2 regions of the Paenibacillus sp. FSL L8-0638 genome follow, and region 2 is predicted to be linked to the other one. Evidence: riboswitches for the same ligand, from Rfam matches in the RefSeq annotation. Region 2 holds a riboswitch; the other holds the start of a gene.
What was found. A riboswitch is a leader RNA that binds a small molecule or an ion and turns the genes downstream of it on or off. The one in region 2 is predicted to bind S-adenosylmethionine.

Region 1: linked by a shared signal. The riboswitch ahead of MKY35_RS21110 (ATP-binding cassette domain-containing protein) and the one ahead of metA (homoserine O-succinyltransferase) in region 2 are both predicted to bind S-adenosylmethionine.

Annotation. Positions count from the first base shown of each region.
Region 1 covers NZ_CP151960.1:4,752,176-4,756,393, reverse strand. Annotated here, with positions in the region: gene MKY35_RS21120 (UbiD family decarboxylase) at 1-1,079, shown strand, start outside; gene MKY35_RS21115 (Cthe_2314 family HEPN domain-containing protein) at 1,131-1,856, shown strand; SAM riboswitch class I at 1,982-2,121, shown strand; gene MKY35_RS21110 (ATP-binding cassette domain-containing protein) at 2,258-3,280, shown strand; gene MKY35_RS21105 (methionine ABC transporter permease) at 3,277-3,945, shown strand; gene MKY35_RS21100 (MetQ/NlpA family ABC transporter substrate-binding protein) at 4,020-4,218, shown strand, end outside.
Region 2 covers NZ_CP151960.1:1,657,614-1,661,831, reverse strand. Annotated here, with positions in the region: gene MKY35_RS07460 (aminotransferase class I/II-fold pyridoxal phosphate-dependent enzyme) at 1-323, opposite strand, end outside; gene MKY35_RS07455 (PLP-dependent transferase) at 320-1,504, opposite strand; gene metA (homoserine O-succinyltransferase) at 1,632-2,549, opposite strand; SAM riboswitch class I at 2,668-2,793, opposite strand; gene corA (magnesium/cobalt transporter CorA) at 3,346-4,218, shown strand, end outside.

The DNA of each region.
Region 1 (4,218 bases), 2.8 Mb from region 2:
ACTTGCCTGAGCTGTTGCTGGCTTCGCTTATTATGGGAGGCAAGCTGCCCATGACAGAGGACCCGCTTGGGGGTCATCGGATTCCAGCAGAAGCAGAATTTGCAATCAGTGGTTATGTGCCACCTCATGAACGCCGTCCAGAAGGCCCGTTTGGTGATCATTTTGGATATTATTCATTACAGCATGATTTCCCTGTATTTCATGTCAAACATATGCATCACCGCAAGGATGCCATTTATCCGGCAACCATTGTAGGTAAGCCTCGGCAAGAAGACTACTATCTCGGTGAGTTTTTGCAACGTCTGCTGTCGCCTGCCTATCCGCTTGTGATGCCTTCCGTCAAGTCCCTGTGGGCGTATGCGGAAACGGGCGTACATGCGCTGGCAGCGGCAGTCGTACGTGAAAGCTACTCCCGTGAAGCGCTTGTATCCGGTTTTACTATTTTGGGTCAAGGTCAATTATCGTTGACCAAGTTCCTGATGCTGACGGATCGAGTCATTGATTTATCTGACTTTAACCTGCTGCTGGAAACCATTCTGGAGCGATTTAATCCAGCAAGGGATTTATTTATTTTCAATCACACGTCACACGATACACTCGATTACACAGGCCGCAAGCTGAATCATGGCAGTAAGGCGATCCTGATGGGAATAGGTGAGCCTGTACGTGAATTGCCTCGTGCCTATGAGGGAGGCGATCTGCCGGGGATTCGTGAAATTGAACCCTATTGCGGAGGTTGCCTCGTCGTATCGGGTGCGTCTTTTGAGCAAGAGCCAGAGCTGGCGGCACGTGTTTTGGAGCGATTAGCTGCGGGTGAGCAAGAGTGGCCGCTCGTTTTCATTGTGGACGATGCCAAGGAAGTCGTTCGCTCTCAAGCCTCGTTCCTGTGGACGGTATTCACTCGCTTTAACCCGGCTACGGATATGTACGCGGACAGCGAAGTGCGTTTGCATCATCTGAACTATAAGTTGCCGATTGTAGTGGATGCGCGTATGAAGCCGGGATATCCGGATGAGGTGTTACCGCGTGAGGATATTGTTAAGCTTGTAGATCAACGATGGACAAGTTATTTCGCTTGACGCCCTAATTAAACCTACAGCCGGATTTTACATTTATAAGGAGGCGTAAGCATGATACGCAAGCTACTGGGTGAGCCGCCACGTGTGAACAAGGGCATCCTGCTAGATGCCATGAATAGCATGTCAGATATGTTAAACCTGCTGGAGCGGCAAATTCAGGCTGGTGGAGATCCGACCCACGACTTTCGGAAGGCGGATATTTTGACACGTGGTCTAATGTCATCTCTGGATGAACTGGAGCAGAGCCATCATGCTGCCGCCTTTTTCCGTATGAAAGTGAAAGCCGGATATGCTGAAGATATGAGTGAGGATGAAAAATCCGATTATGCATTGTATGTTTTCTTTTATAAGGATGGGTTTGTGAGGGTATTTTCCATTTTGGATAAGCTGGGCAACTGGCTGAATGATCTGTATGATTTAAAAACAGGGCAGTATAAGGCGCATTATTCGTATTTTACCGTGTTGCGGCAGTTCAAGTATCTCAAAATGCATCCTGTATTGACCGATAATTTAAATGATATCAAGGATACATACAAGGATGCCATCAATCGGCTGCGTAAGCGGCGGAATACGGAGATACACTATATGAATACGGAAATGCAGGATGATCTCTGGCAACGACACCGAGCTTTGTATGGAAAAATCCAACTGGAGGACCTCGATCACCATTTGGAAGATTTGCAGCAGGGCTTGGAAATGGTGTGTCGGTCGTTGTCAATCGCCTTTACTTATACTGCGAAACAATGGGAGAACCGGGCAGTACGCCCAAAAATATGATAGAAAATATCCTTTGACAAAGCAATGTAAACTATCTATACTGAAACCTAGTTTCAGAAAAATGCTTGAATTATGTTTTTTTATATAAACTTAACGGACAGCTAAAGCTGGAGTTTAACATATTTTTCTTATCCAGAGAGGTGGAGGGACTGGCCCGATGAAGCCCGGCAACCCGTTTTTTCCCGGTGTAACACACTGGGAGGGAACATGATGGTGCTAATTCCTACAAAACCGCTAGAGTTATAGCGATTTTGGCAGATGAGAAAAGGATCGCAAGGTGGGGCCCTTTTCATTCTGTGAAAGGGGCTCTTTTTTGTATAAATAAATAGCGATTTTATACAATCCTGAGAGATGACAACTGGTTAAAAGGGTAAGGAAGAAGTGAAGGGGGTCGCAGCACGTTGATAGAGCTTAAGCAGTTAACCAAGCATTATGGCAAAGGCAACCGACGCGTTAATGCGCTGTCAGGGTTGAATCTTTCCATAAAGCGTGGAGAAATATTCGGAGTGATTGGTCACTCCGGGGCAGGGAAAAGTACATTGATCCGCTGTATTAATTTATTGGAACGCCCTACTTCAGGTGAAGTATGGGTAGACGGGGTAAACCTCACTACTGTGAGTCAATCCCAGTTACAAATGCAGCGCCGAAAAATCGGAATGATTTTTCAGCATTTTAATTTGTTGTCTTCGGCGACGGTATATGACAATATTGCATTTCCGTTGCGGCTGGTAAACACGCCCAAGCAGAAGTTGGACAAGAAGGTCCGTGAACTGCTGGAATTGGTGGGTCTCGAGGAACACAGTGGAAAGTATCCGTCACAGCTCTCAGGTGGACAGAAACAGCGGGTAGGAATTGCGCGGGCGTTGGCTAGTGATCCTCATGTATTGCTGTGTGACGAAGCGACTTCAGCGCTTGATCCACAGACGACGGGGTCTATCCTGAAATTGCTGCTGGATATTAATCAGCGCTTTAATTTAACCATCGTGCTCATTACACATGAAATGCATGTCATTCAAAGCATTTGTGATAAAGTTGGCGTCATTCATCAGGGTGACATCGTGGAGCAAGGTCCGGTGGCTGAGGTATTTTTGAAGCCACAGCACCAGGTAACCAAGGACTTTATCCAGCGGGAGTCAGAACATCCTGAGGAGTTGCAGGCAGCGATTGCGGCAGCAGGTGGCGGCGAGTCGGCGCAGGTGGTACGTATCTCCTTCTTGGGCAGCAAAACATATGATGCGATTTTGTCGCGTACGGCTCGAAGCACTGGGGTTGATTTTGCGATCTTGCAGGGAACCATATCTACCATTAAAAATGTACCCTATGGTCAGCTAATCGTTCGTTTTGAAGGAAATCATGAGGATATAGAGCATACGCTGCGCGAAGTGTCTGGGCAAGGACTTGATGTGGAGGTGATCGGACAATGAGCGAACTTGATTTTTCACAAGTGAGTTGGGAAGAGCTAGGGAATTCTACGCTGGAAACCCTTCAGATGCTCGGTGCATCCGCATTGTTCACCCTCATTATTGGTTTGCCGCTCGGCATATTATTGTTTCTGGCGAGCCGCTCCTCGTTGACTCTGATGAAGGTGATATACATTGTATTATCATTCATCGTTAACATTTTACGTTCCGTGCCATTTATCATTTTGATCGTTGCACTTATTCCTTTTACACGATCGCTGGTAGGTACCTCGACCGGGGTGTTGGGAACCATTCCACCATTGGTTATCGGGGCTGCTCCATTCTTCGCACGTCTTGTCGAAACGTCTCTGCGTGAAGTGGACAAGGGTGTCATTGAAGCCGCACAAGCAATGGGGGCCTCGACAGGACAAATTATCCGGCGTGTGCTGTTACGTGAGGCACTTCCGGGACTGCTAGCCGCATTAACCATTACCGTCGTTACACTCGTATCCTACACGGCAATGTCCGGGATGATCGGGGGCGGTGGACTGGGTACACTGGCTATCAACTACGGCTATTATCGTTATGAAACGGCTGTAATGATCGTTGCGGTCGTGCTGATGGTCGTATTGGTTCAATTGCTGCAAATGGCGGGAGACCGTCTCGTGCGGCATTATACTCGAAAATAGGGAAAACATATAGATATCCTTATTGATCAGGACGTCTGCTCCTGAATATTACAAATTATTGGAGGGGTAATAACATGAAGAAATGGGTATTGGCTGTATTAAGCTTGACATTAATTGCGGTGCTGGCTGCTTGCGGCACAAAGAGCACAACATCGGATACAAACAATGCGGCCGAAAACACAGGCGGATCACCACGTGAAGTGGAGCTGAAAGTTGGAGCTTCTCCTGTGCCGCATGCGGAAATTTTGGAAGCAATCAAACCTCAGTTGGAAA
Region 2 (4,218 bases):
ACAATGACATGATCTCCAGCAGACAAGAGCATAAATGTAGTAGAGATGGCCGCCATACCTGATGCAAAGGCAAAACCGCACGCCCCGCCTTCTAATAAAGCGATATAATCCTCCAGAGCTTGTCGTGTCGGATTACCTGAACGGCTATAGTCATGCTGTGGAGGATTAAAAATATCGTGATGGTGGAAGGTAGAAGCTTGATAGATCGGGACGCTCGATGCCCCCGTAAAGCTGTCAATTTCAGAGCCAAAATGCAGCAGCTTGGTAGCGAACTTCCGCTCTTTGTTCAGATCCTGCCCGATCCTCCTCGCATCCTCTATCATTGCAGCTCTCCTCCTTCTACTTCTTGACGTGCCGCTTCCAACGCCGAACGCAAATCTTCAATTAGGTCGTCTGTATGCTCAATGCCTACGGAGAAACGCAACAGCCTGTCATCTACCCCGACTGCATCCCGAATTTCTGCTGGTATGTCCGCATGTGTCTGCACAGCGGGATAGGTCATTAACGATTCCACACCGCCGAGACTTTCCGCAAACGCAATGAGCTTAATGTGACGAAGCAAAGGTTCCACATAACGAGCATCCTTTACTTTAAAGGAAAAGATACCCGTATTTCCGCTGGATTGTTTATTTTGAATCTCACGACCTGGATGGCCTTCGAGAGCTGGATAAAATACTTCCGCCACAGCCGGATGCGTCAGTAAATACTTAGACAGCACTGTTGCATTATGCTCGTGTCGGTCCATACGCAGCGCTAACGTCTTCATGCCCTTCATTAACTGGTAGCAATCGCTTGGGGAAAGCACGGCCCCTATGGAATTGTGCAGGAATGCAATTTCAGCTGATAGCTCTTTGCCTTTGGTTACGATCAACCCTGCCAGCACATCGTTGTGTCCGCCCAAATATTTGGTTGCGCTATGTACCACAATATCCGCGCCCAGTTCCAATGGCCGCTGGAAATATGGCGTTAGCAGCGTATTATCTACAATGGTAAGCAATTGATGTTGTGATGCCCATTCAGCCACCGCTCGAATATCAGTAATCATCATTAACGGATTTGTAGGCGTTTCTATGAATACAGCTTTGGTATTCGGTCGACATGACTGTTCGAGCGCTTCAAGATCGTTCGTATCCACATAACTGGCTGTCACACCAAATTTAGACAAAATACGCTCCAGCAAACGATACGTCCCGCCATACAGATCCAGCGATACTATGAGATGATCTCCCTGTCCAAACAATGCAAATACCGTTTGCAGCGCCGCCATACCTGAGCTGCATGCAAAGCCTGCATCACCCGATTCAAGTGCAGCAGAAGCCTCTTCCAGTACCTTTCGCGTGGGATTGATCGTCCGAATGTAATCAAATCCTGTGCTTTGACCCAGACGGGGATGGCGGAACGCCGTAGATTGGTAAATCGGGTAATTAACAGCCCCGGTTACTGGCTCTTCTACTGAACCGATTTGTGCCAATCTACTTTCGATTTTCCACTGTTTCTCACTCATATGAATCCTCCTGTTAACTTCCATAGTGGGTGCTATAACCAATCCTGCAAAAATGGATGTCAAAGACTATACTGCTGCGCTACTGCAAGGTGATACTCTACATACTCTACAAAGCCATGCTCCTATTTTAAATCTGGGGCCCGATATCATAAGGTGTTTCTTGGTATACATAATAGTTCAGCCAATTCGAGAATAATAAATTGGCGTGCGCCCGCCAAATTGAGGGGGGGGTGCGCTCAGGATCATCATTAGGAAAATAATTTTTGGGGACTTCAATATCCATTCCTTTGGCTACATCGCGGTCGTATTCCCATTTCAGTGAAAGCGGGTCATATTCAGAATGCCCAGTTACAAAAATTTGTTTACCGTCAAGCGTGGCTACGAGGTACACTCCAGCTTCCTCGGATTCGGATAAAACTTCTAATTCGGCGATATGATCAATATCTTCCCGACGAACCTCCGTATGCCTGGAATGAGGAGCATAAAACAGTTCATCAAAGCCGCGTAACAATTTTACTTTAGGTTTAATCACGGTGTGTGGAAATACACCGAAGCATTTGTAGTCGAGCCCATATTTAGGGACATCGAAATGATGGTATAAGCCTGCCTGTGAGGCCCAACAGATATGCATGGTCGAAGTTACATTCGTTTTCGTCCATTCAAAGATTTGCCGGATTTCCTCCCAGTAGTTCACATCCTCAAACTCAAGCTGTTCAACCGGGGCTCCTGTAATGACCATGCCGTCAAAACGACTGTTCTTGATCTCGTCAAACGTTTTATAGAACATGTTCAAATATTCTTGCGATGTATTTTTGGATACATGAGACTTCATATGCACCAGCGTGACATCCACTTGCAACGGCGTATTGCCGACCAGGCGCAACAGTTGGGTTTCCGTCGTTTCCTTTGTAGGCATTAAATTCAAAATGGCGATACGCAACGGACGAATATCCTGATGATAAGCCAAGCTTTCATCCATTACGAAAATATTTTCGCCCTCCAGCACTTCCTTAGCAGGTAATGTGTCTGGGATTTTAATCGGCATGTAAACTCACTCCTTGTTCGGTAAGTTTTGCGGAAATCGTCTTGTTGAGATGCCGGGCATATAATAAAAAGACCTTTCTCTGGTTAGAGAAAGGTCATATTTGTATCCATATGCGCCTCTCTCATCTGTCAGGGCAACGCGCTTTGTACAAAGCGCGCGTCCTGCAAGAATTAGCACCGTGCGATTAAAATCGCCGGTTGCCGGGTATCATCGGGCTAGTCCCTCCACCTGCTCTTGATAAGATTTCGCTATATTCATTTTGGGTTCACAAAGTTCTTGTTGTTCACTTTAATGCATCGGCTGGGCTTCGTCAAGATGGGACTTGCAAATTTGTAACCTGCATTCACATTTTGTCTACCTTTTCCATAGGTTAAATCATATCCCTCCTATCGCTGAAGCTCTTGCCACTACTGTTGATTTTGCCCATGATTTTGCGCTTGAAAGGCCGTAGGCCGAGCGTTATACTATACAAGTGCTATTAGGCAAAAATATGGAGCAGTAGTGCAGATTTGAGTGTTTCCTGCGATACTGTGGCAATCTAAAAAAAGAACATTTGAGAGGTGAATCCGGAATGGAAGGCGACCCGAGTCCGAATAGGCGGCGATCCCTGAACAACAGCATAGGAATGACTTCAGCTTGCCGAAAGACGGGACGCCAGGCTCTGCATGCTCCAAAAGCCTCCGGCTTTTGATGAGAGTGCACGCTTACCCGCACCGGCTAACTGGCTAACTGAGTCCATTCCTTATGCTTAAGGTAAACGTATTTCCGTTACGACGGAGCATAAGGAGTGACGTATATGAAAATCCGTTTGGTCAACAACGGGGTTTTTACCCCTGTCGAAGAAATTGAAATGGCGCTTACTGCACCGGCAGAAGGTTTTTATTGGATTGATGCCGATGTCGATGATTTGGCAGTGCTCCAGCCTTTATTTTCCATGCATGATCTTGCAGTAGAAGACTGTTTGAGTGAAGAAGAACAGCGTCCGAAGATTGAAATTTATGAAAGCCATTATTTTATCGTTGTAAATAGCATTCGTTTTGATGATGAAGAAATATTTTTGCGAGCTTTGAACATTTTTCTCGGCCGCCATTTTATCATTACGGTGACCAAGCAGAAAATCAATGAGCTTCGTACCCTCAAGCCTATGCTGTGGGAGCAAGAAGTCAGCCAGCCTGACCGTTTTATGTATCTGTTGGTCGACTTGATTGTTGACAACTATTTTCTGGTTGGTGACCGGATTGAGGTCCGCATTGAAAAGCTGGAAGAAGATATTCTAATGCATACGAAAAAGTCGCATTTGAACGAAATCATCGGCTTACGCAGTGAGATTCTGTGGCTGAAAAAAGTGCTGGGTCCGCAAAAAGAAGTCATCAATACCCTGAACAAGCGGGATTTACGGCTCATCGACGATCAATTGCAAAAATATTTTAGCGACATTTATGAAAATGCTGTGAAAATTTCGGAGACTTTCGAAACTTACCGCGACTTGATGGGTAACCTTCGAGAAGCTTATCAATCCAGTATCGCCAACCGTGCCAATGAAATTATGCGTGTGTTTACAGCAATTACGACCGTATTTATGCCATTGACGGTCATTACCGGAATATATGGGATGAACTTCGATAATATGCCTGAGCTTCATACACGTTATGGCTATTTTGTCGTCATT